DNA from 2 places in the Streptomyces doebereineriae genome. Region 2 is predicted to be linked to the other one. Evidence: riboswitches for the same ligand, from Rfam matches in the RefSeq annotation. Region 2 holds a riboswitch; the other holds the start of a gene.
The links. A riboswitch is a leader RNA that binds a small molecule or an ion and turns the genes downstream of it on or off. The one in region 2 is predicted to bind glycine.
Positions count from the first base shown of each region.

Region 1: linked by a shared signal. The riboswitch ahead of gcvP (aminomethyl-transferring glycine dehydrogenase) and the one ahead of gcvT (glycine cleavage system aminomethyltransferase GcvT) in region 2 are both predicted to bind glycine.

Region 1 is NZ_JAVREZ010000043.1:178-14,282, forward strand. It holds gene RNB18_RS50230 (APC family permease) at 14-1,966, shown strand; gene RNB18_RS50235 (TOBE domain-containing protein) at 2,018-2,437, shown strand; gene gcvP (aminomethyl-transferring glycine dehydrogenase) at 2,480-5,365, opposite strand; glycine riboswitch at 5,541-5,636, opposite strand; gene RNB18_RS50245 (PRC-barrel domain-containing protein) at 5,760-6,137, shown strand; gene RNB18_RS50250 (DNA polymerase IV) at 6,053-7,480, opposite strand; gene RNB18_RS50255 (MerR family transcriptional regulator) at 7,539-8,198, opposite strand; gene RNB18_RS50260 (bifunctional nuclease family protein) at 8,462-8,935, opposite strand; gene ftsR (transcriptional regulator FtsR) at 9,013-9,750, opposite strand; gene RNB18_RS50270 (FHA domain-containing protein) at 9,769-10,677, opposite strand; gene RNB18_RS50275 (DUF881 domain-containing protein) at 10,739-11,569, opposite strand; gene RNB18_RS50280 (small basic family protein) at 11,575-11,907, opposite strand; gene RNB18_RS50285 (DUF881 domain-containing protein) at 11,904-12,809, opposite strand; gene RNB18_RS50290 (mannose-1-phosphate guanyltransferase) at 12,905-14,105, opposite strand, start outside.
Region 2 is NZ_JAVREZ010000004.1:315,556-329,966, forward strand. It holds gene RNB18_RS14365 (alpha/beta hydrolase) at 1-280, shown strand, start outside; gene RNB18_RS14370 (trimeric intracellular cation channel family protein) at 189-845, opposite strand; gene RNB18_RS14375 (M1 family metallopeptidase) at 869-2,260, opposite strand; gene RNB18_RS14380 (ABC transporter ATP-binding protein) at 2,358-3,677, opposite strand; gene RNB18_RS14385 (ABC transporter ATP-binding protein) at 3,674-4,765, opposite strand; gene RNB18_RS14390 (ABC transporter permease) at 4,762-5,769, opposite strand; gene RNB18_RS14395 (ABC transporter substrate-binding protein) at 5,839-7,590, opposite strand; gene RNB18_RS14400 (ABC transporter permease) at 7,650-8,648, opposite strand; gene RNB18_RS14405 (enhanced serine sensitivity protein SseB C-terminal domain-containing protein) at 8,985-9,740, opposite strand; gene RNB18_RS14410 (enhanced serine sensitivity protein SseB) at 9,852-10,646, opposite strand; gene RNB18_RS14415 (AAA family ATPase) at 10,715-11,389, opposite strand; glycine riboswitch at 11,559-11,655, shown strand; glycine riboswitch at 11,656-11,767, shown strand; gene gcvT (glycine cleavage system aminomethyltransferase GcvT) at 11,814-12,932, shown strand; gene gcvH (glycine cleavage system protein GcvH) at 13,031-13,408, shown strand; gene glyA (serine hydroxymethyltransferase) at 13,423-14,411, shown strand, end outside.

The DNA.
Region 1 (14,105 bases), on a different contig from region 2:
AGGAGCGCCCCCGATGGCCACCACCGAACACCCTCCTTCCAGTCGCCTGCGCTCCTGGATGCTGGAGGGCCTGTCCGACATGGGCAAGGACGGCGGCCACACGGGCCCCCACGCCGAACCGGAACCCGCCCATCAGGGCCAGCGCTGGTGGCGGGTCATGTGCCTGACCGGCGTCGACTACTTCTCCACGCTCGGCTACCAGCCCGGCATCGCCGCCCTCGCGGCCGGCCTGCTCTCCCCCATCGCGACGATCGTCCTCGTGATCGTCACCCTCGCGGGCGCTCTGCCCGTGTACCGCCGGGTGGCCGAGGAGAGCCCCCGCGGCGAGGGCTCGATCTCCATGCTGGAACGGCTGCTGTCGTTCTGGCAGGGCAAGCTCTTCGTCCTCACGCTGCTCGGCTTCGCCGCCACCGACTTCCTGATCACCATCACCCTGTCCGCGGCCGACGCCTCCACCCATCTGATCGAGAACCCGCACCTGACCAGCACCCTCCACGACCACAAGATGCTGATCACCCTCTTCCTGGTCGCCCTGCTCGGCGCGGTCTTCCTCAAGGGCTTCCTGGAGGCGATCGGCGTCGCCGTCGCGCTGGTGGGCATCTACCTCGCCCTCAACGTCGTCGTGGTGCTCGTCGGCCTGTGGCACGTCATCACCGCGGGCCATGTCGTCACCGACTGGTCCAGCGCTCTGACGGCCGAGCACGGCAACGTCTTCGTGATGATCGGTGTGGCCCTGATCGTCTTCCCCAAGCTCGCCCTCGGCCTCTCCGGCTTCGAGACCGGCGTTGCCGTCATGCCTCACGTCAAGGGCGACCCGGACGACACCGAGGAGAACCCCAAGGGCCGGATCCGCGACACCAAGAAGCTGCTCACCACCGCCGCCATAGTGATGAGCTGCTTCCTGATCGCCACCAGCTTCATCACCACCCTCCTCATCCCCGAGAAGGACTTCGAGTCGGGCGGCCCGGCCAACGGCCGTGCCCTGGCCTACCTCGCCCACCACTACCTCGGTGGCGTCTTCGGCACGGTCTACGACGTCTCGACCATCGCCATCCTGTGGTTCGCCGGCGCCTCCGCGATGGCCGGCCTGCTCAACCTGATGCCGCGCTACCTGCCCCGCTACGGCATGGCCCCGCACTGGGCCCGCGCCGTGCGCCCCATGGTCGTCGTCTTCACTCTGATCGCGTTCCTGGTCACCTGGATCTTCGACGCCGACGTCGACGCCCAGGGCGGTGCGTACGCCACCGGCGTGCTGGTGCTGATCAGCTCGGCGGCGATCGCGGTGACCATCGCCGCCCGCAAGGCCGGGCAGCGCAACTGGACCGTCGGCTTCGCCGTCATCTCCGCCGTGTTCCTCTACACGACCGTCGTCAACGTCATCGAACGCCCTGACGGCGTGAAGATCGGCGCCTGCTTCATCGCCGGCATCATCCTGGTCTCTCTCCTCTCCCGCCTGGCCCGCGCCTTCGAACTCCGCGTGACCGACGTGACGCTCGACGACATGGCGGAACGTTTCATCCGGGACATGGCCAGCCGCAAGATGCGCTTCATCGCCAACGAGCCCGACCAGCGCGACAAGGCCGAGTACCGCGACAAGATCGAGCAGATCCGCGAGGACAACGACATCCCCGGCGAGGACTTCGTGTTCGTGGAGGTCACGGTCCTGGACCCCTCGGAATTCGAGGCGAGCCTGACGGTCCGGGGTGAGGTGCTCCATGGCCGCTACCGCGTCCTGACCCTGGAGTCCTCCTCCATCCCCAACGCCCTCGCCGCCCTCCTGCTCCACGTGCGCGACACCACCGGCTGCACCCCGCACATCTACTTCGAGTGGACCGAGGGCAACCCCTTCGCCAACTTCCTCCGCTTCTTCCTCTTCGGCCAGGGCGAGGTGGCCCCGGTCACCCGGGAGGTCCTCCGAGAAGCAGAACCGGACCGCCCGCGCCGCCCCCGAGTCCACACGGGCTGACGCCGTCGCACATCCCCGCCGCGGCCCACCACACGCCCTACGTTGATGCACATGACCCTGAGCATCCGCAACCAGCTCCCCGGCACCGTCACCACCGTCACCCCGGGCGAGGCCATGGCAACCGTCAGGATCCGCCTCGACGGCGGCCAGGACCTCACGGCCGCGATCACCCTCGAGTCCATCGCCGAACTCGGCCTCACCCAGGGCTCGCCCGTACGCGCCCTGGTGAAGTCGACGGAGGTCTCCCTCGCCACCGCCCCGGTCCAGAACGTGTCCATCCGCAACCAGCTCCCCGGCACCGTCACCGCCGTCGCCACCGGAGCCGCCATGGCCACCGTCAAGATCGCTGTCGAGGGAGGCGTACTCACCTCCGCGATCACCGCGGACGCCGCGACCGACCTCGCCCTCGTCGCCGGCGCCCCGGTCGTCGCCCTGATCAAGTCGACAGAGGTGTCACTGGCCACGGCGTAACGGAAAAGGGCCCCGCCGAAACGGGGCCCTCATCACCTCGGGTCAGTCCTCGTACGCGTCCAGCGGCGGGCACGAACACACCAGGTTCCGGTCGCCGAAGGCCTGGTCGATCCTCCGCACCGGCGGCCAGTACTTGTCCGCCACCGACACCCCGGCCGGGAACACGGCCTCCTCGCGCGTGTAAGCGTGCTCCCACTCACCGCCCAGCGCACCGGCGGTGTGCGGAGCGTTCCGCAGCGGGTTGTCCTCGGCAGCCCACTCCCCCGAACCGACCTTCTCGATCTCCGCACGGATGGCGATCATCGCCTCGCAGAACCGGTCGAGTTCGATCAGGTCCTCGGACTCCGTCGGCTCGATCATCAGCGTCCCGGCCACCGGGAACGACATGGTCGGGGCATGGAAGCCGTAGTCGATGAGCCGCTTGGCCACATCGTCGACACTCACCCCGGTCGCCTTGGTGAGCGGCCGCAGATCGATGATGCACTCGTGCGCGACCAGTCCGCCGGGGCCGGTGTAGAGCACGGGGTAGTGCGGCTCGAGCCGCTTGGCGATGTAGTTGGCGGAGAGCACCGCCACCTGCGTGGCCCGCTTCAGCCCCTCACCGCCCATGAGCCGGACGTACGCCCACGAGATCGGCAGGATCCCCGCGGAACCCCAGGGCGCGGCCGAGATCGGCCCGACGCCCGTCTCCGGGCCGGCCGCGGGCTGCATCGGGTGGTTCGGCAGATACGGCGCCAGGTGCGCCCGTACGCCGACAGGACCCACACCCGGGCCACCGCCGCCGTGCGGAATGCAGAACGTCTTGTGCAGATTCAGGTGGGAGACGTCACCGCCGAAGTGCCCCGGCTTGGCAAGGCCCACCAGCGCGTTGAGGTTGGCCCCGTCGACGTACACCTGCCCGCCGGCCTCGTGCACCTGCGCGCAGATGTCGGCGACGTGCTCCTCGAACACGCCGTGCGTCGAGGGGTACGTGATCATGAGCACGGACAGCTCGTCCCGGTACTGCTCGATCTTCGCGCGCAGGTCGTCGACGTCGATCTCGCCGTCCCCGGCGGTCTTCACGACGACGACCTTCATCCCGGCCATGACGGCGCTCGCGGCGTTGGTGCCGTGCGCCGAGGACGGGATGAGACACACGGTCCGCTGCTCGTCACCGTTGGCCCGGTGATATCCGCGTACGGCGAGCAGTCCGGCCAGCTCTCCCTGCGACCCGGCGTTCGGCTGCAGTGACACGTTGTCGTACCCGGTGACCTCGGCGAGCCGCTCCTCCAGCTCCCGGATCAGCGTCAGATAGCCCTGCGCCTGCTCGGAGGGCGCGAAGGGGTGCAGCTGCCCGAACTCGGGCCAGGTGACCGGCTCCATCTCGGTGGTCGCGTTGAGCTTCATGGTGCAGGAGCCGAGCGGGATCATGCCGCGGTCGAGCGCGTAGTCGCGGTCGGCGAGCCGACGCAGGTAGCGCAGCATCGCGGTCTCGGAGCGGTACTGGTGGAAGACGGGGTGGGTGAGGAAGTCGTCGTCGCGCAGCAGCGCGTCCGGCAGCGCCTCCTCGGTGGCCTCGTCCAGCGCCTCGATGTCGGCCTCGACGCCGAACGCGTTCCACACGGCACCCACCTGGGCCCGCGCGGTGGTCTCGTCGCACGCAACGGACACATGGTCGGCGTCGACGAGGTGCAGGTTGACGCCGTTCCGCCGCGCGTCGGAGACGACCTCGGCGGCCCTCGCGGGCACCCGCGCGGTGAGCGTGTCGAAGTACGAACCGTGCACTACCTCGACCCCACCGGCCGTCAGGCCCGCGGCAAGGATGTTCGCGTACCGGTGGGTCCGCCGCGCGATGCCCTTGAGCCCCGCGGGCCCGTGGTAGACGGCGTACATCCCGGCCATGACCGCGAGCAGCACCTGAGCGGTGCAGATGTTGCTGGTCGCCTTCTCCCGACGAATGTGCTGCTCACGTGTCTGCAGCGCGAGCCGGTAGGCCTTGTTCCCGTCGGCGTCCACGGACACCCCGACGAGCCGCCCGGGCAGGCTCCTCGCGAACTTCTCGTGTACGGCCATGTAGCCGGCGTGCGGCCCGCCGAACCCCATCGGCACTCCGAACCGCTGCGTGGTACCGACCGCGATGTCCGCCCCGAGCTCACCCGGCGACTTCAGCAGGGTCAGCGCGAGCAGATCGGCGGCCACGGTCACGAGCGCGCCGAGCTCGTGAGCCTGGTCGATGAGCGGCTTGATGTCGCGTACGGCCCCGGAGGCGCCGGGGTACTGGACGAGCACACCGTTGATCTCACGCCCGGCGAGCTCGGCCGGGATCCCGTCGCGGAGGTCGGCGACCACGACCTCGACACCGGTCGGCTCGGCCCGGGTCTCGATCACGGCGATGGTCTGCGGCAGGGTGTCGGCGTCGACGAGGAAGAGCCCCTTCTTGTTCTTCCCCATGCGGCGGGACAGAGCCAGGGCCTCGGCCGCCGCGGTCCCCTCGTCGAGCAGCGAGGCGCCGGAGGTCGGCAGCCCGGTGAGGTCGGCGACCATGGTCTGGAAGTTGAGCAGAGCCTCGAGGCGTCCCTGCGAGATCTCCGGCTGGTACGGCGTGTAGGCGGTGTACCAGGCCGGGTTCTCCATGACGTTGCGCAGGATGACGGGCGGAGTGAAGGTGCCGTAGTAGCCGAGCCCGATCATGGAATCGAGCACCTGGTTCCGGTCGGCCAGCGACCGCAGCTCGGCCAGCACCTCGGCCTCGGTGCGCCCGCCCGGCAGCTCCAGGGCATCGGCGTTCTTGATCACATCCGGCACCGCGGCGGCGGTGAGCTCGTCCAGCGAGCCGTAGCCGACCTGCGCGAGCATCTTCGCCCGCGCCTCATGATCAGGGCCGATGTGACGCTGCTCGAACGGAATGCCCTGTTCGAGCTCGGAGAGCGGAATGCGATGGGCGGTCATTGCGGAGGCCTCCTGGTCTGACACGACCTGCGAGGGGTACCCCGGCGCGGGTACCCCGACGGCCTCCCCCTCTGTCATCTGACCTGAGAGCTTCACCGGACCGCCCGAAGGCCGCCGGCTTTCACCGTCGGTGAGAGCGGAAGCTGTCGACACCCGCTCTGCTTTCCAGAGTGACCTCGTCCGCGCGGTACGTGAGCCTGAGAGATTCCGGGGAGGATTTGCTCCTTCGGCGCCTCCGATGTTGTCTGGAGGACTCTCCCGCGCGGGGTCAGCAGCCGCTCGCAAGCCTACCAGCGAGCCCACCGCACGAGTCTTCGAGTGGCCGCGCGCCCCGAAGTGCTCTTTCGTAGTGCTTACGACCGCTTCGGATGAGTTGCGACCAAGTGGAGGGCCCGTGCAGACCGACATCGATCCGCGCAACCTGATCGGCCGCAAGGCGTTCGACCGCAACGGCACCAAGATCGGCACCGTCGACGAGGTCTACCTCGACGACGCGACCGGCGTGCCGGAGTGGGCTGCCATACGCACGGGCCTCTTCTCCCGGGACGCCTTCGTCCCCCTGGGGCCGAGCGAGCTGGTCGCCGGCACCCTGCACGTCCCCTTCGACCGCGCCCTCATCAAAGACGCCCCCGACTTCGGCGTAGGCCGCCACCTCTCCCCCGACCAGGAACTCCAGCTCTACCACCACTACGGTCTCGACGTGTCCGCACCGCCCCCGTTCCCGGACCGGGACTTCGGCAAGCTGGCGGGCACGGAGGACGCGGAGGCCTGAGCGCCCGGCACCTCCTCTGTCAGGGGCAACGGCTCAGCGGGCTCCAGCGCAGGGTCCTCCACGAGAAACGTCCGTACCCGCCCCGGCTCCGAATCCGGCGTCTCGAACCGCACGGTCACCCGCCCCAGCCCGCTCCCCTGCACCCACCCATGCCCGTACTCGGCATGCCGCACATCATGCCCGGCGACCCACCGCCGCTCAGCAGCCGCCGTCGCCTCGGGGACGGCCACATCATCGACCTCCTCCTCAGCCGCCGACTCCACCCGCTCCCCCGCGGCCTGGGCGAACAGATCCTCCTGAGTGAAGTCGGCGAGTCCGCTCACCCCCACTCCCAGCAACCGCACACCCCCCGTCGAGTCCACGCCCTCCAGCAACCGCAGGGCAGCCTCCCGCACGACCGCCGGGTCATCGGTGGGCCCCCGCAAGGTCTCGGACCGCGTCAACGTCGAGAAGTCGTAGCGCCGCACCTTCAGCACGATGGTCCGCCCCGACAGCCCGGCCCCCCGCAGCCTCCGCACACACCGGTCCGCCAGCCGCTGCACCTCCAGGCTCACCCGCACCCGGTCATGGATGTCCACGTCGTACGTGTCCTCGACGGACACGGACTTGGTCTCCCGCTCAGCCACCACGGGCCGCTCGTCGTACGCCAGCGCCATCGCGTGCAACCCGTGCCCATGGGCCTTCCCGAGCAGTCGTACGAGCTCGTCCTCGCCCGCCTCCACGATCTCGTCGACCGTATGGATCCCGGCACGCCTCAGATGATCGCCGGTCGCCGGCCCCACTCCCGGCAGGATCCGCACCGACATCGGCCCGAGAAGCGCCCGCTCGGTCCCCGGCTCGATCACCACCAGGCCGTCCGGCTTGGCCTGCTCGGAGGCGATTTTCGCGAGCATCTTGGACGCGGCCAGCCCCACCGACCCCGTGAGCCCCGTGACGGCCCGTATGTCGGCCCGTAGCTTCGCCCCGGCCAGCCGCGCCGACGCCTCGTCCCAGGCCGTTCCCCCGGCCTCCAGATCCACGAACGCCTCGTCCAGGCTCAGCGGCTCCACCAACGGGGACAGCTCCCGCAGCAGCCCCATCACCTGCTCGCTGATCGCCTTGTAGAACCCGAAGCGCGGCACCAGATACGCGGCGTTCGGCGCTAGCCGTCTCGCCTGGCCCATGGGCATCGCCGAGTGCACCCCGAACACCCGGGCCTCGTAGGACGCGGTGGCCACCACACCCCGCGGCCCCAGCCCGCCCACGACGACGGCCTTCCCGCGCAGACTCGGCTTGGACGCCTGCTCCGCCGAGGCGTAGAAGGCATCCATGTCGAGATGCAGGATCGTGGGCGTCTTTCTCACATGTCCGATGCTGCCCTACGCCACTGACAATGCCCCGCCCGAGAGAGCGGGGCAGGCTTCAGACCGCCCGGTTGCGCCGCCGCGCCAGTTCGTCCGCGGGGTTGTGCCCGACGAGTGTCTCCCCGGTGTCGATGCGCTCCCCGTGCAGCTGTGACAGGGCGCTCTCGACGTCCCGCCACACGACACCCACGGCGATCCCGAAGATGCCCTGACCGCCCTGGAGCAGCGCGTGGACCTCGTCGGGCGAGGTGCACTCGTAGACCGTGGCGCCGTCGCTCATGAGCGTCATCCGCTCCAGGTCCTGGAATCCCCGCTCCCGCAGGTGCTGGACCGTGGTGCGGATGTTCTGCAGCGACACACCCGTGTCGAGGAACCGCTTGACGATCTTCAGGACAACGACGTCCCGGAAGCTGTAGAGCCGCTGCGTCCCCGACCCGTGGGCGGGCCGCACGCTCGGCTCGACGAGGCCGGTGCGCGCCCAGTAGTCGAGTTGCCGGTAGGTGATGCCTGCCGCCGCGCACGCCGTAGGGCCGCGATAGCCGATCTGCTCGGACGCCATGGACGTCGCCCCTCCGCTGCTCGGCACGGCCGCCGGTCGCTGCGGAGCGTGATCGGCCGCGCTGCCCTGAAACGGGCTGCCGTGAAGCGGGTACGGGCCGCCTGCCCCGAGACTCCGTCCGGGGGCACCCCCAGCCGTACCGTCGCCGCTGCTTCTCACGCCGACCTCCGTCCTTGACCTGCCTTCTCGACGGTAGGCAGTCACCAGGGGTGCGTCAACGATCGCCACACTCGGCACGCCGAGTGATAATCACCCTAGGAGTGGTTTCCCGTACCCAACCGCGGGGAAAGGCTAGCCGAATGCGCTCCTGGCGGGCCGCAGGACGCTCTCACGCGCCGGTGGCAAATGCCAGCATTTCAGTGACGACCGGACACGGCTGACCCGTCACGGACCGCTGATCCGCCGGATCGGCCGCGGCTGCCTCACTGACTGCTGGTGCCGAAGTCCTCGGGGGAGATCTGGTCGAGGAACTCGCGGAACTTCTCCACTTCGTCCTCCTGCTCGTCCGGAATCGCGATGCCGGCGTCGTCGAGCACTCCGTCGCTGCCGTAGATCGGCGTCCCGGTGCGCAGGGCCAGCGCTATGGCGTCGGACGGCCGCGCGCTCACCTCGACCCCGCTGGCGAACACCAGCTCCGCGTAGAAGACGCCCTCACGCAGATCCGTGATGCGCACTTCGGTGAGCTCCTGGCCGACCGCCTCCAGCACGTCCTTGAACAGGTCGTGGGTCAGCGGTCGTGCGGGGGCCATGCCCTGCTGTGCGAAGGCGATCGCAGTCGCCTCACCCGGCCCGATCCAGATGGGGAGGTAGCGGTCGCCTCCCACTTCACGCAGGAGCACGATCGGTTGGTTGGAGGGCATTTCGACCCGGACACCTACGACATCGAGCTCGTTCACACAGCAACCCTAGGCCGTGCCCGGGACGTTTGGGTAGTCGGGCCGGAAACGGGGGACGATCCGATGCCCGGCCACCCTCAGGGCAGGCGCACCCCGAGCGCGGTCTGCACGAGCGCCGTGTGCAGCTTCACCGTGAGCCCCGCGAGTTCCTTGGCGCGCGCTTCCGCGTGTGCGCGGGTCTGCGGGTTGCGGTGGCGTTTCAACGGAGCCACGACCTGGTCCACCAGCCCGGCCTCACGATCGGCGGCGGCCTTCATCGCACGCAGATGCCTCGGCTCGATCCCGAACCGGCCCAGCTCGACGACCAGCGCGGCCACGGTGACCGCCTCGGCGTCGTAGGCCCCGTCCGGAAACGGGGTGATGAGCCCGTACGACTCCCACTCCGCCAGCTCCGACTCGCCGATCTCGGCGGCGGCGAGCAGCTCGGCCCGGCCGATCCGGGCCGCTGTGGGGCCTTCAGGGACCTCCAGGACCGTTTCTCCGTCCCGCTGCCGGCCGACCGTGGGCAACGCGACGGCTTCGCCTCGCTCCATGGCGTCCAGATGCTCTTTGATCACCTTGAGCGGCAGATAGTGGTCCCGCTGCATCCTCAGGACATGACCGAGACGCTCGACGTCCCGGTCGCTGAACTTGCGATACCCGGACGGAGTCCGCTGCGGCTCTATGAGACCTTCGGACTCCAGAAAACGGATCTTGGAGATCGTGACTTCGGGGAACTCGTCACGCAGCACGTTCAGCACCGTGCCGATGCTCATCAGCCCACTGTCCGTCGCGGCGGTGCCGTGTCCGGCACCGCCGCTCGGTGTTTGAAGCATGGACCTTCCCTGGGAGGGTCAGTAGCCCTGCTGGCTCGCGTAGAAGACCAGCCGGTACTTGCCGATCTGCACCTCGTCGCCGTTGTTCAGAGCGACCGAGTCGATGCGCTCACGGTTGACGTACGTGCCGTTGAGACTGCCCACATCGGACACCGTGAACGAGCCGTCCTGACCGCGGCGGAACTCCACATGCCGGCGCGAGACCGTGACGTCGTCGAGGAAGATGTCGCTCTGCGGGTGGCGGCCGGCCGTGGTCAGCTCGCCGTCCAGCAGGAAGCGGCTGCCCGAGTTGGGCCCACGACGCACGACCAGGAGCGCCGAGCCCAGCGGCAGCGCGTCGACGGCAGCCTGCGCCTCCGGGGAGAGCGCCGGCATCTGCGTCTGGCCGGTGACCTCGGAGTCGTACGCCTCGAGTCCCGAGATGGAGATGGTGGAGGTCGTCTCCGAAGGACGCTCGGGCACAGCCCCGGCCCGCAGCGGAGCGCCGCAGTTGGAGCAGAAGCGGCTGTTCTCCGCGTTGCGGTTACCGCACCTCGTACACACCAGGGCCGACATAGGGGAAAACCCTCCACCCGTACTTGAGGTTGACGGCTGCCCGAAACCTATGCCGCCGGACTGGGCAGGGTCAACAGACGGCACGCCCTGACCTCCGGAAATGTCGCCACCCTGGCCGCCCAGCTGGTCCCGGAACAGCGGGCGCTGGCCCTCGGCGTCGGGCTGTGCGCGGTGACGAGCGGTCGCGTTGTTGTCGCTACCTTCTCGCGCGCTCTTGCCGAACAACTTCGCAAACAACTTCACGGGCGATTCCCCTTGACCGAAACAGACCCGCCCGTGGGGCAGGACGAACCCTGATTGAACACACCGGTCGACCCGGACATCCTCACAACGTCCGTTTCCACCAGACAGTTTCCACCACGCACCACCCATTCGGTGCGGCGACCCCCCGCAACCTCATGCCCTGGCCGGACGCCCCCCATGCACCCCCGGTTCACCGGGGGGACGACCGAGCGTAGTCAGGCCGCTTCGCCGCTCGCAAGGCATCCACGACGATCTTGTTCGACCGCTCGACGGTAACGGTGGCCTGCTCCTTCTCAAGAGTCTGCACCACGCCTCCAGGGATGTTGAGCGCCGGTTCGAGGTCCTGCGGATTACCGATGACCTTGAAACGAAAAGGTGCGGTGATCTTGTTCCCGTCGACGCTCACACTCTTGTCGGAGTCCGACAGAAAGGTGTTGGCGACGACCCGCACACCGTTCACCTGGATCGCCTCCGCGCCGGCCGCGCGCAGCTCCTGGATCGCGTCGAGCAGCATGTCCGCCTCGACCGTCCCCTTGGTGTCGTCGATGGTCATCGTGATGCCCGGCCCCTGCGCGGCCACCGTGCCCGCGAGGATGCCGAGTTGCCGCTCCTTCTCGACCGTCTGCTTGCGGGCCTCCTCGGCCTGGTCGGAGCTGTTCTCCAACTCGTCCCGCTGGTTCTCGAGGCCCTGCTTCTCGTCTTGAAGACGCTGAGTACGGTCGCCCAGTTCATCGAGGATGCGTACGAGATCCTCCTGCCGCGCCCCCCGCAGCGCGCTGTCGCTGTCGCTGTTCGAGGCCACCTGGACGGCGAGGCCGAATCCAAGGCCGAACAACAGCACCGCGACGATGAGTTGGGCCCGGGTCGCGCGCGGCGGCCACAACCCCTTCACCAGTCGCTGGCGGCCGGTCAGTCCTGGCTCCGACGCCGTGGTCTCTGCCTCCTCGGACGGGGTCGCCGGGAGTTCCTCGGGCAGTTCTTTGCGCAGCCTGTTGCCGGGCGTCTCTTCCTGGTCGCTCATCGGCCTCACGCCCGGAAGACGTGTCGACGGATCGCCGCGGCGTTCGAGAAGATCCGGATGCCGAGCACCACGACGACACCGGTCGAGAGCTGGGCGCCCACGCCCAACTTGTCGCCCAGGAACACGATCAACGCGGCCACGACCACATTCGACAGGAACGACACGACGAAGACCTTGTCGTCGAAGATGCCGTCGAGCATGGCCCGCAGGCCCCCGAAGACAGCGTCGAGCGCCGCCACTACGGCGATCGGCAGATAAGGCTCGACGACCGCCGGAACCTCAGGCCGGACCAAGAGGCCGGCCACGACTCCCACGACGAGGCCCAGTACGGCGATCACGATGTGCCCTTCTCAGTTCTCGGCTCTGCTGTACGTACGATCACACTCGGTGCGGCCGGCAGCCGGAGGTCGTCCTCCACGGAGATGGCCGTCCGGATGCCGTAGTTCTCCTGCAGGGCGTGCAGATACAGCCCGTCGGCACTGTCCTGGAACCTGGTGCTCAGCCGCTGCCCGTCCCCCACCGCAAGCACCGTATACGGCGGAACCAACGGCTTGTTGTCGACCAGTATCGCGTCACCCGCGGCCCTGATCGCCGACAGCGCGGTCAGCCGCTGTCCGTTGATGGAGACGGCCTCCGCGCCCGACTCCCACAGCCCGTTCACCACCCGCTGCATGTCACGGTCGCGCACCCGCCCGGTGTCGGAGAACCCCGACGTCTCACGCGGGTTCCCGTCGCCGCCCGTGCTGGCTTCCTTGGCGTCGTTCACGACCAGTTTTACGCCTGGGCCGTGCACCTCCACTGCGCCCGACAGAATGCCCACGAGGTCGGCCTGGCCGCTGTCGCCACTCTGCTTGAGCGCCTCGCGCTGCCGCGTGCTCACATCGTCGCGCAGCTGGTCGACGCTCTCCTCGAGCTTGTCCGCCGTCTCGGTCTCGCGGTCAATACGGTCGATGAGTTCCTCGCGCTCCTTGGCCACGACCGGAGCCGCCACCCGCGCCTGCGCCGCCCCCACGGTGACCACGAGAGCGGCGAGGACCAGACCGACAGCCAGCCCCAGCCTCGCCCGCAAGGTCTTGGGCAGCCCGCCGTCACCGGCGGCCTTCTTGCGGTCCGCAGCCTCGGCGTACCCGTCGTCGAGGCTGTGGTCCATGACGTTGGTGAGCAGCGACATGGAGGCGTCCGGGCGCGTGGGGCGCGTGGGGGTGCTCCGAATGGGGGGCTGCTGCGGCATGCCGCACATCGTCGCACGTCGCGGCCCCCACCTCCGAATGGCCCCATCGGCGTGCCGGACAGGCCCCCTTGGGGACACCTGTCCGGCACGCACGCGTGCGGGACTCAGCGGCCGGCGCTGTCCACGACCGCCGACCACTCGTCCAGCAGGGCCTGCGCGGACGCGTCATCGGGCCCCTCGGCCCACAGATGGGTGACCGCCTCCGCCGGGTCCGGCAGCACCATCACCCAGCGTCCATCGGTCTCCACGACCCGGACACCGTCCGTCGTGTCGACAAAGCGATCGCCCGCCGCCTCCACGACCCTGCGCATCACCAGTCCCTTGACGGCCCACGGCGTCGCCAGATCCCGCTTGAGGACATGCGCCCGCGGAATCCGCGCGTCGATCTGGCTGAGCGTGAGCTGCGTCCGCGCCACCAGCCCGATCAGCCGTACGAAGGCCGCCGCACCGTCGAAGACACTGCTGAACTCCGGGATGATGAAGGCGCCCTTACCGTCACCACCGAAGATGGTCGAGTCGTCGCGTCCGACCCGGGTGAGGTCGTCGGGCGAGGTGGTCGTCCACTCCACTTGCGTGCCGTGGTACGCCGCCACCTGCTCGGCGATCCGCGTGGTGGTCACCGGCAGCGCCACACGGCCGCTGCGGCGCTCCGCGGCGACCAGGTCGAGCATGACGAGCAGCGCCCGGTCGTCCTCGATGATCCGCCCCTTCTCGTCCACAAGGGACAGCCGCTCACCCACAGGGTCGAACCGCACCCCGAACGCGGCCCGCGCGGACGCCACGATCTCACCCAGCCGCACCAGACCCGACCGCCGGGCGTCCGCCGTCTCCGTCGGCCTGGACTCGTCGAGCCCCGGGTTGATGGTCAGCGAGTCCACGCCGAGCTTCCCGAGCAGACTGGGCAACACCAGACCGGCACTGCCGTTCGACGCGTCCACGACGACCTTCAGCCCGGACTCGGAAATCCCGGTGATGTCGACGTTCCGCAACAGTGAACCGGTGTACGAATCGAAGACACTCGCCGGGAAGTGCAGGTCTCCGATCTCACCGGGGAACGCGCGCCGGTACTCCTGCCGCGCGAACACCCGGTCCAGCTTCCGCTGGCTGCCCTGAGAAAGGTCCGCGCCCCGCCCGTCGAAGAACATGATGTCGACGGAGTCCGGCACCCCGGGCGTGGTCCGGATCATGATGCCGCCGGCGCTCCCGCGAGCGGTCTGCTGGCGCGCCACGGGCAGCGGTACGTTTTCCAGGTCACGTACGTCGATGGCGCTGGCCTGCAGAGCGGAGATGACCGCCCGCTTCAGT
Region 2 (14,411 bases):
CCAGCCGGGCGACGGCTACGAGGCGGCCACCGGTCTCGAACAGATCGCGAAGGCGCCGACCACCGTGCACGTCGTCTACATCCCGAAGAGCGCGGGCGGCCACAACATGGCGTTGTGGCAGCCGCAGGTGGTCCCGGCGTTCCAGTGGCTGACCGAGGAGATGGGGCTGCTGCACGGCCGGGCGGGCACTACTCCTCACGCACGGTCGATCGCCGGTTCCACGCCCGCGGAGCTCGCCAGTGGAACCGCATCGCGAGCAGGCGCAGTACGAAGGCGGTGAGGGCCGCGAGCCCGCTGGTGAACGGAGAGAGCGCGTCGTAACGGATGCACAGGGCGACCATGGTGGCGCCGACGATCGCCGGGACCGCGTACAGGTCGCGGTCCCACCGCAGCAGCGAGGGAACCTCGTTGGCGAGCACGTCCCGCAGGACACCGCCGCCGACGGCGGTGGCGAGACCGAGGGTGACGGACTGGGTGAGGCCGAGCCCGTACTCGTACGCCTTCGTCGTCCCGGCGACGCAGAACAGTCCGAGGCCGGCCGCGTCGAAGACGTTCACACCGGCCTGGATGCGCTCCACGTGCGGGTGCAGGAAGAAGACCAGCAGGGCGGCGAGCAGCGGGGTGACGAAGTAGCCCAGGTCCGTGAAGGCGGCGGGCGGTACCGCGCCGATGATCAGGTCCCGGAACAGCCCTCCGCCCAGCGCGGTGACCTCGGCGAGCACGGCGATGCCGAAGACGTCGAAGTTCTTGCGGACGGCCAGCAGCGCGCCGGAGATGGCGAACACGAAGATGCCGACGAGGTCGAGCGTGTGCTGGACGGAGGGGCTGAACAGTTGCTGGAGCACACCACATTCTTGCGCAGGGGCTTTTACCGGGCCGGTTTGCCCGTCGTGAAGAGCCAGGTGCGGAACAGGTCGTCCAATTGCTGTCCGCTGACCTTCTCCGCGAGCCGGATGAAGTCGGCGGTGTCGGCGTTGCCGTAGCGGTGGAGCTTGGTCCAGGCCGGCAGCAGCTTGAAGAACGCCTTGTCGCCGATCCGTTCGCGCAGCACCTGGAGGGTCATCGCGCCCCGCTGGTACACCGCGGACGCGAACATCGTGTCGCGCTGCGGGTCGCCGACGGTGATCTGCCAGAACGGGTTGTCGGCGGGGCGGGCGTCGTAGCCGGCGAGGAAGGAGTCGTGGGCGCTGCGGGTGCCCTTGTGCTCGGCCCACAGCCACTGGGAGTAGGTGGCGAAGCCCTCGTTGAGCCAGATGTCCTTCCAGTGCGCGACGGAGACCGAGTCACCGAACCACTGGTGCGCGAGCTCGTGCACGATCGTGGTCTCGTTGCGCACCGCCGAGTACACCGGCTTCGACTGCACCTCCAGCGAGAACCCCGCCTGCGGCATGTCGTCGACGATCGCGCCGGTCTCCTCGAAGGGGTACGGCCCGAAGACCTGCGACCAGTAGTCGGTGGCCTCGGCGGTCACGCCGTACACGTCGACGTTGTTGCTGTTCTCCAGCACCGGGTCGATGGCGGTGTAGATGGGGATGCCGCCGGGGGTCTTCCCGGTGCGTACGTCGAACTTCCCGATGGTGGCGGTCGCGAGGTAGGTCGCCATCGGCTTCTTCTCGCGCCAGTGGGTGTACGTCGAGCCGCCCTTGTCGTACGTCGACACGAGCCGGCCGTTGGAGACCGCGGTCAGGCCCTTGGGGGTCCTGATGCGGATGTCGTAGGTGGCCTTGTCGGAAGGGTGGTCGCTGGACGGGAACCAGGTGGACGCGGCGTTGGGTTCACAGGCGACGAAGACGCCGTCGGGGGTCTTCATCCAGCCGTAGTCGGAGCCGAAGACGATGGGGCCGCTGAGGGGTTCGGGGACGCCGCCGTAGGTGACGGCGACCGTGAAGTCGTGGCCCTTGCGCAGGGATTGGCGCGGCGTGATGCGGATCTCGTCGCCGTCGCGGGTGAACTGGGCGCGTCTGCCGTTCACTTCGACTCTCGTGACCTCGAGTTTCTGGAGGTCCAGGTCGAAGGAGGAGAGGTTCTGGGTGGCGCGGGCGGTGAGTGTCGTACGGCCGTCCAGACGGTCGGTGTCCGGGTTGTACGCCACGTCGAGGGTGTAGTGGCGGGCGTCGAAGCCGCCGTTGCCGAGGAGCGGGAAGTATGGGTCACCGATGCCGGGGGCGCCGGCGGCGGGGCCTGGGGAGGCCGCGATGACAAAGAAGGAAGCCGCCGCGGTCGCGACGGCTCCTAAGCGTGCCGAACGGGAGAGTCCCATCGTGTCGTCCCTCCGAGCCTGTGCCGATAAGTCGGACACGGACGACTCTTCACTCTCCCGTTCGGGCATGTGCATGACTTTGCCAACTCGTCATGCGTTACTTGTCGGTTGACTCCTGACCGTCGTCTTCCGCTTCCTGGACGCCGGTGGCGGGCGTGGTCCTCGCTCCCGGGCCGGTCTTCGCGGACGTGGCTTCGGCGTCGGCCGTGGCCTCGGCCGCGGGCTTCTCGGCCGAGGTCTCGGAAGGCTCTGCCTCCTGGGAGCCCTCCACCACCGCCGCGACCGCCGCCGACGTCTCCGCCGACTCAGCCAGGACCTCCTCGGCGACCAGCGCGGCCGCCTCCTTGGCCACCGACAGGAGCACGGTGTCCTGCGGGGCCTGGTCCTCGAAGTTCTCCGGGTGGTGGCAGGCCACCCGCTGGCCGGGGCGCAGCTCGATCAGCTGGGGCTCCGTCGTCTTGCAGATCTCCGTGGCCTTCCAGCACCTGGTGTGGAAGCGGCAGCCCGAGGGCGGGGAGATCGGGGACGGGACGTCGCCGCGCAGCAGGATGCGTTCCGACTTGGTGCCGCGGCGCTTCGGGTCCGGCACCGGGACCGCCGACATCAGGGCCTTGGTGTACGGGTGCATCGGCGCCTCGTACAGCGAGGTGCGGTCGGCGAGTTCGACGATCTTGCCGAGGTACATCACCGCGATGCGGTCCGAGACATGCCGTACGACGGACAGGTCGTGCGCGATGATCACGTACGTGAGGCCGAGCTCCTCCTGGAGGTCGTCCATCAGGTTCACGACCTGCGCCTGGATCGACACGTCCAGCGCGGACACCGGCTCGTCCGCCACCACCAGCTTCGGCTTCAACGCGAGCGCGCGGGCGATGCCGATGCGCTGACGCTGGCCGCCGGAGAACTCGTGCGGGTAGCGGTTGAAGTGCTCGGGGCTCAGGCCCACCAGCTCCAGCAGGCGCTGGACCTCCCTCTTCACCCCGCCCTCGGGCTCCACGCCCTGGAGCCGGAACGGCGCCGAGACGATTCCGCCGATGGTGTGCCGGGGGTTCAGGGAGCCGTACGGGTCCTGGAAGATCATCTGGATGTCCCGCCGCAGCGGACGCATCCCGGCCGCGTTCAGCCGCGTGATGTCCTGGCCCTCGAAGTGGATCGAACCGCCGGTCGGCTCCTGGAGGCGGGTGATGACCCGGCCCATGGTCGACTTGCCGCAGCCCGACTCGCCGACCACGCCGAGGGTCTCGCCCTTGCGCACCTCGAAGTCGATGCCGTCGACCGCCTTGACCGCACCGACCTGGCGCTGGAGGACGCCCTTGCGGATCGGGAAGTGCTTCTGGAGGCCCTCGACCTTGAGCAGTATCTCGCGCTCGTCGGGGGCGGCCGTCACGTCCGCGTCCGTCTTCTTCGTCTCACTCACAGCTTCGGCGCAATCTCTTCGGTCCAGATCCGCGTGCGGTCCTCCGGCGAGAGGTGGCACGCGGAGAAGTGCCCGCCGCCGACCTGCTGGAGCTCCGGGCGCACGGTACGGGTGACATCGCCCTTGGGGATGTCCGCGTACGGGCAGCGGGGGTGGAAGGCGCAGCCCGAGGGGACGTTGATGAGGCTCGGCGGCTGGCCCTTGACGGGGATGAGCCGCTCGGAGGTCTCCCGGTCGATGCGCGGCATCGAGCCGAGCAGACCCCAGGTGTACGGGTGCTGCGGCCGCTCGAAGACGTCGTCGACGCTGCCCCGCTCCACGCACCGGCCGCCGTACATCACCAGGACGTCGTCGGCGATCTCGGCGACCACACCCAGATCGTGGGTGATGAGGACGACCGCGGAGCCGAACTCCTTCTGCAGATCCCGGATGAGGTCGAGGATCTGCGCCTGGACGGTGACGTCGAGGGCGGTCGTCGGCTCGTCCGCGATGAGCAGTTCGGGGTTGTTGACGAGCGCCATGGCGATCATCGCGCGCTGGCGCATACCGCCGGAGAACTCGTGCGGGTAACCGTCCACGCGCTTGTCCGGCTCGGGGATGCCGACCCGGTCGAGCATCTCGATCGCCCGCTTGCGAGCGGTCTTCTTGTTGACGTCCTGGTGGACGCGGTACGCCTCCACGATCTGACTGCCGATCGTGTAGTACGGGTGCATCGCGGACAGCGGGTCCTGGAAGATCATCGCCATCTCGCGGCCGCGCAGCCGGCGCACCTCGTCCGGGTCGGCGGAGACCAGTTCCTTGCCGTCCAGCCAGATCTCGCCGGACATCTGGACGTTCTTGCCACGTGCCCCGAGCCGGTGCAGGCCCATGATCGCCAGCGAGGTGACGGACTTGCCGGAGCCCGACTCGCCCACTATGCAGAGGGTCTTGCCCTTCTCCACCTGGAAGCTGAGCCCGTCGACGGACTTGACCAGGCCGTCGTCGGTCGGGAAGTGCACCTTGAGGTCGCGGACCGCGAGGAAGGCGTCGGGAGCGTTTCCGGGAGCCGGCTCGCCCAGGGCGGCACCGGTCTTGGAGAGTTCGGTCACGAGAGCCTCACCCGCGGGTCGGCGGCGGCGTACAACAGGTCCACCAGGAGATTTGCGATCACGACGAAGAAGGCGGCGAGCAGGGTGACGCCGAGGATCGGGGGCAGGTCGTTGTCGGTGATGCCCTGCACCGCGTACTGGCCGATGCCGGGCAGCGAGAACACCGTCTCGGTGATCACGGCGCCGCCGAGCAGCAGGCCCAGGTCCATGCCGAAGACGGTGATGATCGGGGTCAGCGCGGCCCGCAGCCCGTGCCGGGCCACCACCTTGCGCTCCCGCAGGCCCTTGGCGCGGGCCGTGCGGATGAAGTCCTCGTTCATCGTCTCCAGCATGCCCGAGCGGGTCAGCCGCGCGTAGATGGCGGAGTACAGCAGCGCCAGCGAGCACCAGGCCGGGAAGAGTGTGTTGGCCCACTGGGCCGGATTCTCGGTGAACGGTACGTAGGTTCGCCCGAAGATCGGCCACTGGTAGGTGAAGAGCAGCAGCGCCAGGTTGCCCGTGAAGAACATGGGCAGCGAGACACCGGCGAGCGCGACGCCCATGAAGGCGCGGTCGAAGAAGCTGCGGGGCTTGAGCGCGGAGATCACGCCGATCACCACACCGGACACCAGCCACATCACGGCGGCACCGGCGGCCAGCGAGACGGTCACCGGAAGGCGCGAGGTGAGCTGCGGCCACACCGCGACGTGGTTCTTGAAGGAGTAGCCGAAGCACGGCGCGTCACAGTGCGCCGTCGTGGGGCCCAGGTTGTAGGTGGCGCCGGACACGATCCCCTTGATGAAGTGCCAGTACTGGGCATACAGGGGCTCGTCCAGACCGAGGTTCTGCTTGACCGCGGCGATGTCGGCCTTCGTCGGACTCTTTCCGATGTACTGCTGCGCGAGCTGGTCGGCGGTCTGGCCGGCCATCCGCGGCAGCAGGAAGAAGATCGCGAAGGTGACCGCGGTGACGACCAGCAGCAGGATCACTGCCGCGAACGTCCGACGGAGGATGTACGAGATCACGGGGACCGGCGCTGGTGCCCGCGGGCCGCGAGGCCCACGGGCACCAATGCCTTCACCTGCCTTCCGGGGCTACTTCTTGGTCGTGCCGATGTTGAGGTAGTCGTACTGACCGCTGAAGGCCGACGAGGACACCAGGTTGGTGAAGTTGTCCGGGCGGTACAGCAGGACCTTGAAGTAGGTCAGCGGAACGAGCGCCGCCAGGTCCATCGCACGCTTGTCGATCGCGGCGTACTGGGCGTTGCGCGCGGTCTCGTCCTCGGTGGCGATGGCCTTCGCCAGCGCCTCGTTGATCTGCTTGTCGTCGAGGTACGAGAGGTTGGTGTTACCGGACGTGCCGATCGCGCCACCGTTCAGGATCTGCTGGAGGAAGCCGTAGCCGCCCGGCCAGTCGGCACCCCACTGCATCATGTGCAGACCGATGTTCTGCTTCTTGTCGAACGTCGGCACACCCGCGTAGTCGGTGAAGTACTTGCCCGACGGGTACTGCTTCAGGGTGGCGTTGATGCCGACCTTCTTCAGCGAGGCGATGATCGCGGTGGCCGCGTCGATCTCCTGCGGACGGTCGCTGCGCGCGGAGATGTTGGTACTGATCGCCGTCTTGCCGCAGGCCTTCAGCTGCTCCTTGGCCTTGGCGACGTCACCCTTGTTGCCGGTGGTGGCGTAGACGTCCGCCTTCTGGTAGCCGGGGATGTCCGGCGGCAGAACGGTGGTGGCGATGTCACCGCGGATCGGGCCGCCCTCGGCGGTCTGCACGGAGACCTTGTCGACGGCGTACTCGACGGCCTTGCGGCAGGCGACGTTGGTGAACGGGGCGACCTGGTTGTTGATCGCCAAGTAGACCAGACGGCCACCGTATGCGTTGTCGGTGTTGGCCTTCAGCGAGGCGTCGTTGACGACCTTCGCCTGAGTCGCGGCCTGGACACCCGTACCGGCGAGCTCGATCGCGTCACCGGCCTGGACGTCCTGGTCGATGGTCTCCGGGTTGACCTTCAGCTTGACGACGATCTTGTCCGGATACTGCTTGCGCAGCGGGTCGGTCTTCGCGTCCCAGTTCTCGTTGCGGACGAGGACGGCCTGCTTGCCCTCGTCGTAGCTCTGGAACTTGTACGAGCCCGAGGACACGATGCTCTTGATGTAGTCGATGCCGGTGTCCTTGGCCTGCGGGACCGGCGCCGTCTGCGGCGTCGCGACCAGGTAGTCGAACTCCTGGAAGGCGGTGTTGAGCTTGAAGACGATCGTGGTGTCGTCCGGCGTCTCGATGGACTTCAGGCCCTCGGCGCTCTTGTCCTTGTAGGGGCCCTTGTAGTCCTTGCCGCCCACCAGGAACTGCTGGAAGTAGTTCGGACCGAGGGAGAGCACGTCACGAGCGAAGTTGGAGCGCTCGACGGCGTACTTGACGTCCTTCGAGGTGATCGCCGTGCCGTCCTGGTACTTCAGGCCCGAACGCAGCTTGTACGTCCAGGTCTTGCCGCCGTCGCTCGGCTGGCCCGCGCTCGCTGCGAGGTCCGGGACCAGCTTGTTGCCCTCCTCGCCCGGACCGGGCTGGAAGGTCATCAGCGGGCGGGCGTACAGCCGGCTGAGGTTGTACATGTAGGCGTAGTACGTGTTGCCCGGGTCGAAGGAGTCCGGAACGTCGGTGAGCTCGTACGTGACCGTCCCACCCTTCTGGGTGGAGGCATTGACGACGCCCTTGGTCGCTGCGTTGGCCCCAGCCGACTTGTTCCCGTCTCCACCGTCGTTGTCATCGGCTTTGCTGCAAGCCGAGAGCAACAGGCTCGCACTGCCGATGGCCGCCACTGCGGCCAGCGCTGACCTTCGCATGATGGTCTGCTTCCCCTTCAATTGTCGGAAATCTGGTGGACTCTCACCGCGGTCGCGGGTCAGCGGCTGCGCGGGTCGAGAGCGTCGCGGAGACCGTCGCCGAGCAGGTTGAACGCCAGGACGGTCACGAAGATGGCCAGACCAGGCACGATCATGAACTGCGGGTCGACCTGGTAGAAGTCGACGGCCTGGTTGAGCATGCCGCCCCAGGAGGCCTGGGGAGGCTGGATGCCGACGCCGAGGAAGCTCAGCGACGCCTCGAAGAGGATGTTGGTCGGAATGAGCAGCGTCGAGTAGACGATGATCGGGCCGACGAGGTTCGGCAGCAGCTCCCGGAAGAGGATGTACGGCCCCCTGGCCCCCATCCCGCGCGAGGCGTCGACGAACTCCCGCTCGCGCAGGGCCAGCGTCTGACCTCGCACGATGCGGCCCAGGTAGGGCCAGTTGAAGAAGCCGATCACGAAGATCAGCACGCTGATGTGCAGCGGCAGACCCTCGAGCCCGAAGGCACCGCCCTGGAGTGTGGCCGAGATGGCGATGGCGAACAGCAGCAGCGGGAACGCCAGGAAGGTGTCCATCAGCCGGCTGATGATCGTGTCGACCCGTCCGCCGTAGTAGCCGGCGACCACGCCGAGCACGGCGCCGATCGTGTTGGACAGGATCGTGGCGCCGAAGGCGACGACCAGCGAGACCCAGGAGCCCTCGAGGATGCGGGTGGCGATGTCGCGGCCGAACTTCGGCTCCACGCCGAGCGGGTGGTCCCAGCTCATGCCGCCGAAGTTGCCCTTGGGCAGCGAGGTGTTGGGGTCGATCAGATCCTGGTGCAGGGCGTTCGGGTCGAGGCCGAACATGGCCTGGATGGGCCGGGAGAGCACCGCGAGGAGGACCAGCAGGATGACGATCACGCCACCGGCGACCGCCACCTTGTCCTTCTTGAACCGGGACCAGGCGATCTGCCCCAGGGAACGGCCCTCGATCTGCCCCTTGTCGACGCCGACGAGGACAGCCTCCGGCTGCGCCTCGGCCTGCGCCCCGGTGGTCTCGATCGGTGCGGTCACAGTGACCCGACCCCTCTCGCCGGTGGTGACCGGCCTACACCTGCCGTGGATTACGGCTTTGTCGACTTGCTCAGCTCGCAGGGAACGTCTGATCCTGCGTCTGCCTGGGGAGTCTTCAGCTTCGCTGCGATCACCCGCCAGGCCTGGCGAAGAAAGTATGCGTAACCGTGATGCAGTACGAGGGATTCCGTTATCCGAACAACGGGTAACGCCTCTCGGACGCATGTTAGTTGGGACAGAACGGTACAATAGGCGACTTTCGTGATGACCTGCCGCTATCTACGCGCGAAGAAACGTGGCCGTTACGTAAACGAGTCGAACAGGTAGTCGTAGCTCTCAGTAACCGCCACGGGTCGGCGGGTAGCCGTACCCGGCGGCCGGCGCCTGCGCGGGGGACCCGTGGGCCTCGCGGTCGTAGAAGGGACGGGCACCGGCGCGCATCCACAGCGCCACCGGGTCGTACTCGTCGGACATCGCCACGGTCGACACCGGGAGCCCGTCCGGGACGGCGCCGATGGACTGCTGCATCATCGCGCGCACCGAGTCCACGGCCGAGGGGCTGGTGTCGTACACGTCCAGACCGATCGCGAGATACGGCGCCCCGAGCGCCGGCTGCACCCAGGCGCGGCGCAGTGAGCGGACCGCCGGGGTGCGGTGGGCGTTCTGCACGAGCTGCGCGTAGAACTGGGGGATCTCGATGCCGGGTTCCGACAGCCTGAGCGGCCCCGCGGGCTGGCGCTCGAGGCCGGTGGCGATGCGGCGCAGATCGAGCCAGGGGATGCCGAGGCCGCCGCCGGGGGCGTGCGGGTTGAGCCAAAGCCCGTACTGGTCGGGGTAGAGGGTGCGGGCCACATCGATGCCGTCGACCACTTCGTACGAGCGGTTCCAGCCGCTGGCGCTGAGCTCCTGGGCCGAGGTCACACAGGGGGCGTAGCCGTAGCCGTCGACCTCCATGTTTCCGTACTGGGCGTCCGGGGAGCCGGCCTGGCCGTGCCACAGGAGCATCCAGATCTGGCCGGAGTTCGGGGTCGCCAGGGCGCGCAGCAGTGCCTCGTAGGCGTCGTAGCGCCCGGGGGTCACCTGGCGCAGCATGTGCTCGACCTGGTCGGTCGTGGTGGCGCTCACCCTGTATCGCCCCTTCTTGAAAGTTGCCCCGAGTAGGAAACCAGCTTAAGCGCCCACGAGCTCGGGATCTGTGCGCCGTCAGCCCTGTGTATAGAAGGGGCGCACCTGTTCGCGCATCCAGTGGCCCACCGGGTCGTCCGCCACGTCCAGCAGAACCAGGTTGACCGGCCAGGGGACCGGAGTCGTCCCCAGGGCCCTGCCGAGGGCGTCCATCGGGAGAGTGCGCAGATCGCCCTCCCACTGGGAGAGTTCGACGCCCACGAACATCACCGGGTCGGCCGTTTCGATCGCGGCCAGGCAGCGGCGGGCCGTGAGGACCACTCCGGTGGCCGCGAACTCGGCCGACGCGGCTGCCAGGAAGTCGACCGGGTCGTCCTGCCAGTCCGGCTCGTAGAGCTTGACCCGGCCACCGGTGTTGGGGCCGTCCAGCGGGGTGCGGCCCACGCGGCAGAGATCCGCGACCGCGGCGGGCGGGAGGGGCACGCCGACCACTCCGTCGGGGTTCACCGCGATGCCCACGTGCGGGGGCAGACCACGGGCGAACTCGACCGCCGGGGCGATGGTGTACGACAGATGGCTGCCGACGACCTGGCGGAGCTGCTCCTCGGAGCTGAAGACCGGGACGAAGGCCTGGCCCGCGATCTCCAGGGAGGGCAGGTCGAGGGGGCCGCTGTGCGGACCGCCGCCGTTCGGCAGGGGGACCCAGACGAAGCTGCGGCCGAGCACCTCGATGATCCGGCCGCCCGCCGAGGGCATGCCGAGGGAGGCCGAGAGCACCTCCTCCAGTTCGTTGCCGGGCCATCCGCCATGCGGATGAGGGTGCGGGTGTGCCGGTGCTGGAAAGTCCGCGGGAAGATCCGCCGGGAAGTCCATCTGTCTGACCGCCTGCTGTGAACCTACTGATGTGGCTGAAAGGCTAGCGGGTGCGACGGAAAGGTGGCTCAGCCCGTGAAACCGATCCGCCGCAGCACGTCCGCGGCGTCCCGGTCGATCAGCACCGCCGAACCGCAACCCTGGGGCAGGTCACCGCGCTCCACGGAGCGGATCAGCCGGGAGGCCGCGCCCCGGTGCCGCAGGAAGGCGTACCGCGAGACGCCCCGGCCGCGCTCGCGCTGGCCCTCCAGCGCGGTGTCCGCCGTGACGTCGAGCAGCAGCAGATGCAGGGTGCCGCCCCGACGCCGGGCCTCGCGGGCCAGCCACCCGCGCACCCAGGCCTGCGTCCCGCAGTCGTGGACCACGACTCCCTCGCCGGAGCGCAGGGCGCTGCGCAGTCCGGCGTAGTGCGCGAGCCGGACCAGGGGGCGGTAGACGGCGTACGGCAGTAAGCCGGACAGCCGGCCGTCCCAGCGGTCGCGGGTGTCCTGCGAGTCGATCCGGATCCCGCCCACCGCACGCTTCATCAGCGTGGACTTGCCGCTGCCCGGCAGGCCGGTGATGACGACGAGGTCCCTGGGGCCGAAGAGCAGGGCGTGCGGACTGCGGCCCGCGCGATCGCGCAGGTCGCGGACGACCGGGGCGTGCCGTGCGCCGCGGAGCTCGACGGCCGGGGCCGCGGGCTGCTCCGGCAGCGCGATGCCCGAGGTCGTCGCGTACGCCGTGGTCCTGTCCACCGTCATCGTCCTCCTCCGGGGTCGGGGTTCCCCTCCCCACCGAGCGTAAAGAGAAGGTAATGGACGATCTCTCGCTTTTCTGTAGTCGTACCGCCACAAGCTGGTTACAGACGCCGCCCTGCCGGACGCGTGCGCGGCGTGCAATGATGTCCGCGCCAACTGCATACCGGCCGCTTGAATCCGCGCGGGAGAGTCCTGGGTACGTGTACCCGGGCGCCGAAGGAGCAAGTCCCTCCCTTGAATCTCTCAGGCCCCGTTACCGCGCGGGCGAGGCACATCTGAAAAGCGGGCCGCCGACTCGAAGGCGGCTCCACCCACGGTGCAAGCCCGGATCATTTCGTGATCAGGGCGAACCTCTCAGGTTCCGATGACAGATGGGGAGGAAAGCCCTCGCCCGTCATGCCTTGGATCCTTGGGAGACGACCGTCCGATGAGCAGTACCGAATCCCGTCGTACCGCGCTCGACGCCCTGCACCGCTCGCTGGGCGCGACCATGACCGACTTCGCCGGCTGGGACATGCCCCTGCGCTACGGCTCCGAGCGCGACGAGCACAACGCCGTGCGCACGAAGGCCGGGCTCTTCGACCTCTCCCACATGGGCGAGATCACCGTGACCGGGCCGCAGGCGGCCGAGCTGCTGAACTTCGCCCTCGTCGGCAACATCGCGTCCGTGGGTGTCGGCCGCGCCCGCTACACCATGATCTGCCAGGCCGACGGCGGCATCCTGGACGACCTGATCGTCTACCGGCTCGCGGAGACCGAGTACATGGTGGTCGCCAACGCCTCCAACGCCCAGGTCGTGCTGGACGCGCTCACCGAGCGCGCGGCCGGCTTCGACGCCGAGGTGCGTGACGACCGGGACGCCTATGCGCTGATCGCCGTACAGGGACCTCAGGCGCCCGGGATCCTCGCCTCCCTGACCGACGCCGACCTCGACGGCCTGAAGTACTACGCCGGTCTGCCCGGCACGGTCGCCGGGGTGCCCGCGCTGATCGCCCGCACCGGGTACACCGGCGAGGACGGTTTCGAGCTGTTCGTCGCGCCGTCCGACGCGGAAGCGCTGTGGCAGGCCCTGACCAAGGCGGGCGAGCCGGCCGGCCTGGTCCCCTGTGGCCTGTCCTGCCGGGACACGCTGCGCCTCGAGGCGGGCATGCCGCTGTACGGGCACGAGCTCTCGCGGGAGCTGACGCCCTTCGACGCCGGGCTCGGGCGGGTCGTGAAGTTCGAGAAGGAGGGTGACTTCGTCGGGCGGGAGGCGCTGGCCGAGGCGGCCACCCGTGCCGCGGAGAACCCGCCACGCGTCCTCGTCGGACTCGTCGCCGAGGGCCGTCGGGTCCCGCGTGCCGGGTACGCGGTCGTCGCGGGCGGCGAGGTGATCGGCGAGGTCACCTCCGGTGCCCCCTCCCCCACGCTGGGCAGGCCGATCGCGATGGCGTACGTCGACCCCGCGCACGCGACGCCGGGCACGGCGGGTGTCGGTGTGGACATCCGGGGCAGTCACGAGCCGTACGAGGTCGTGGCGCTGCCGTTCTACAAGCGTCAGAAGTAGCCGTCGTAGGTGATGCTGAGCACAGAGTCGCTGCTCACGCACGCCTTCCGCAGTCCCCCATTCATCAGCACTCCCCCGCGTACAGGAGAATTCAGACCATGAGCAACCCGCAGCAGCTGCGCTACAGCAAGGAGCACGAGTGGCTGTCGGGCGCCGAGGACGGCGTCTCGACGGTCGGCATCACCGAGCACGCGGCCAACGCGCTCGGCGATGTCGTCTTCGTCCAGCTCCCGGAGGTCGGTGACACGGTGACCGCGGGCGAGACCTGCGGCGAGCTGGAGTCGACCAAGTCGGTCAGCGACCTGTACTCCCCGGTCTCCGGTGAGGTCACCGAGGTCAACGAGGACGTCGTGAGCGACCCGGCGCTGGTGAACTCCGCCCCCTTCGAGGGCGGCTGGCTGTTCAAGGTACGCGTCGCCGAGGAGCCGGCCGACCTGCTCTCCGCCGACGAGTACACCGCCTTTTCCGCCGGCTGAGGAGTCCGCACCCGATGTCCGCACTGAACACGCCCCTGCACGAGCTCGACCCGGAGATCGCCGCCGCGGTCGACGCCGAGCTGGACCGTCAGCAGTCCACCCTCGAGATGATCGCGTCGGAGAACTTCGCTCCGCTCGCCGTCATGGAGGCGCAGGGCTCGGTCCTCACCAACAAGTACGCCGAGGGCTATCCCGGCCGTCGCTACTACGGCGGCTGCGAGCACGTCGACGTGGCCGAGCAGATCGCGATCGACCGGGTCAAGGAGCTGTTCGGAGCCGAGTACGCCAACGTCCAGCCCCACTCCGGTGCCTCCGCGAACCAGGCCGCCCTGTTCGCGCTGGCGCAGCCCGGTGACACGATCCTGGGTCTGGACCTGGCGCACGGCGGTCACCTCACCCACGGGATGCGGCTGAACTTCTCCGGCAAGCAGTTCGACGTGGTCGCGTACCACGTGGACGAGGCGGGTCTCGTCGACATGGCCGAGCTGGAGAAGCTCGCCAAGGAGCACCGGCCCAAGGTGATCATCGCCGGATGGTCGGCGTACCCGCGGCAGCTGGACTTCGCGGAGTTCCGCCGGATCGCCGACGAGGTCGGGGCGTATCTGTGGGTCGACATGGCCCACTTCGCGGGCCTGGTGGCGGCGGGGCTGCACCCGAACCCCGTCGAGTACGCGGACGTGGTCACCTCCACCACCCACAAGACGCTGGGCGGACCGCGCGGCGGGATCATCCTGGCGAAGAAGGAGTTCGCGAAGAAGCTGAACTCCTCAGTCTTCCCGGGCTTCCAGGGCGGTCCCCTGGAGCACGTGATCGCGGCGAAGGCGGTGTCCTTCAAGGTGGCGGCCTCGGAGGAGTTCAAGGAGCGCCAGCGGCGTACCGTGGACGGTGCGCGCATCCTCGCCGAGCGTCTGACGGCCGACGACGCCCGGGAGGCCGGGGTCGACGTGCTCTCCGGCGGCACCGACGTCCACCTCATCCTCGTCGACCTGCGCGAGTCCGAACT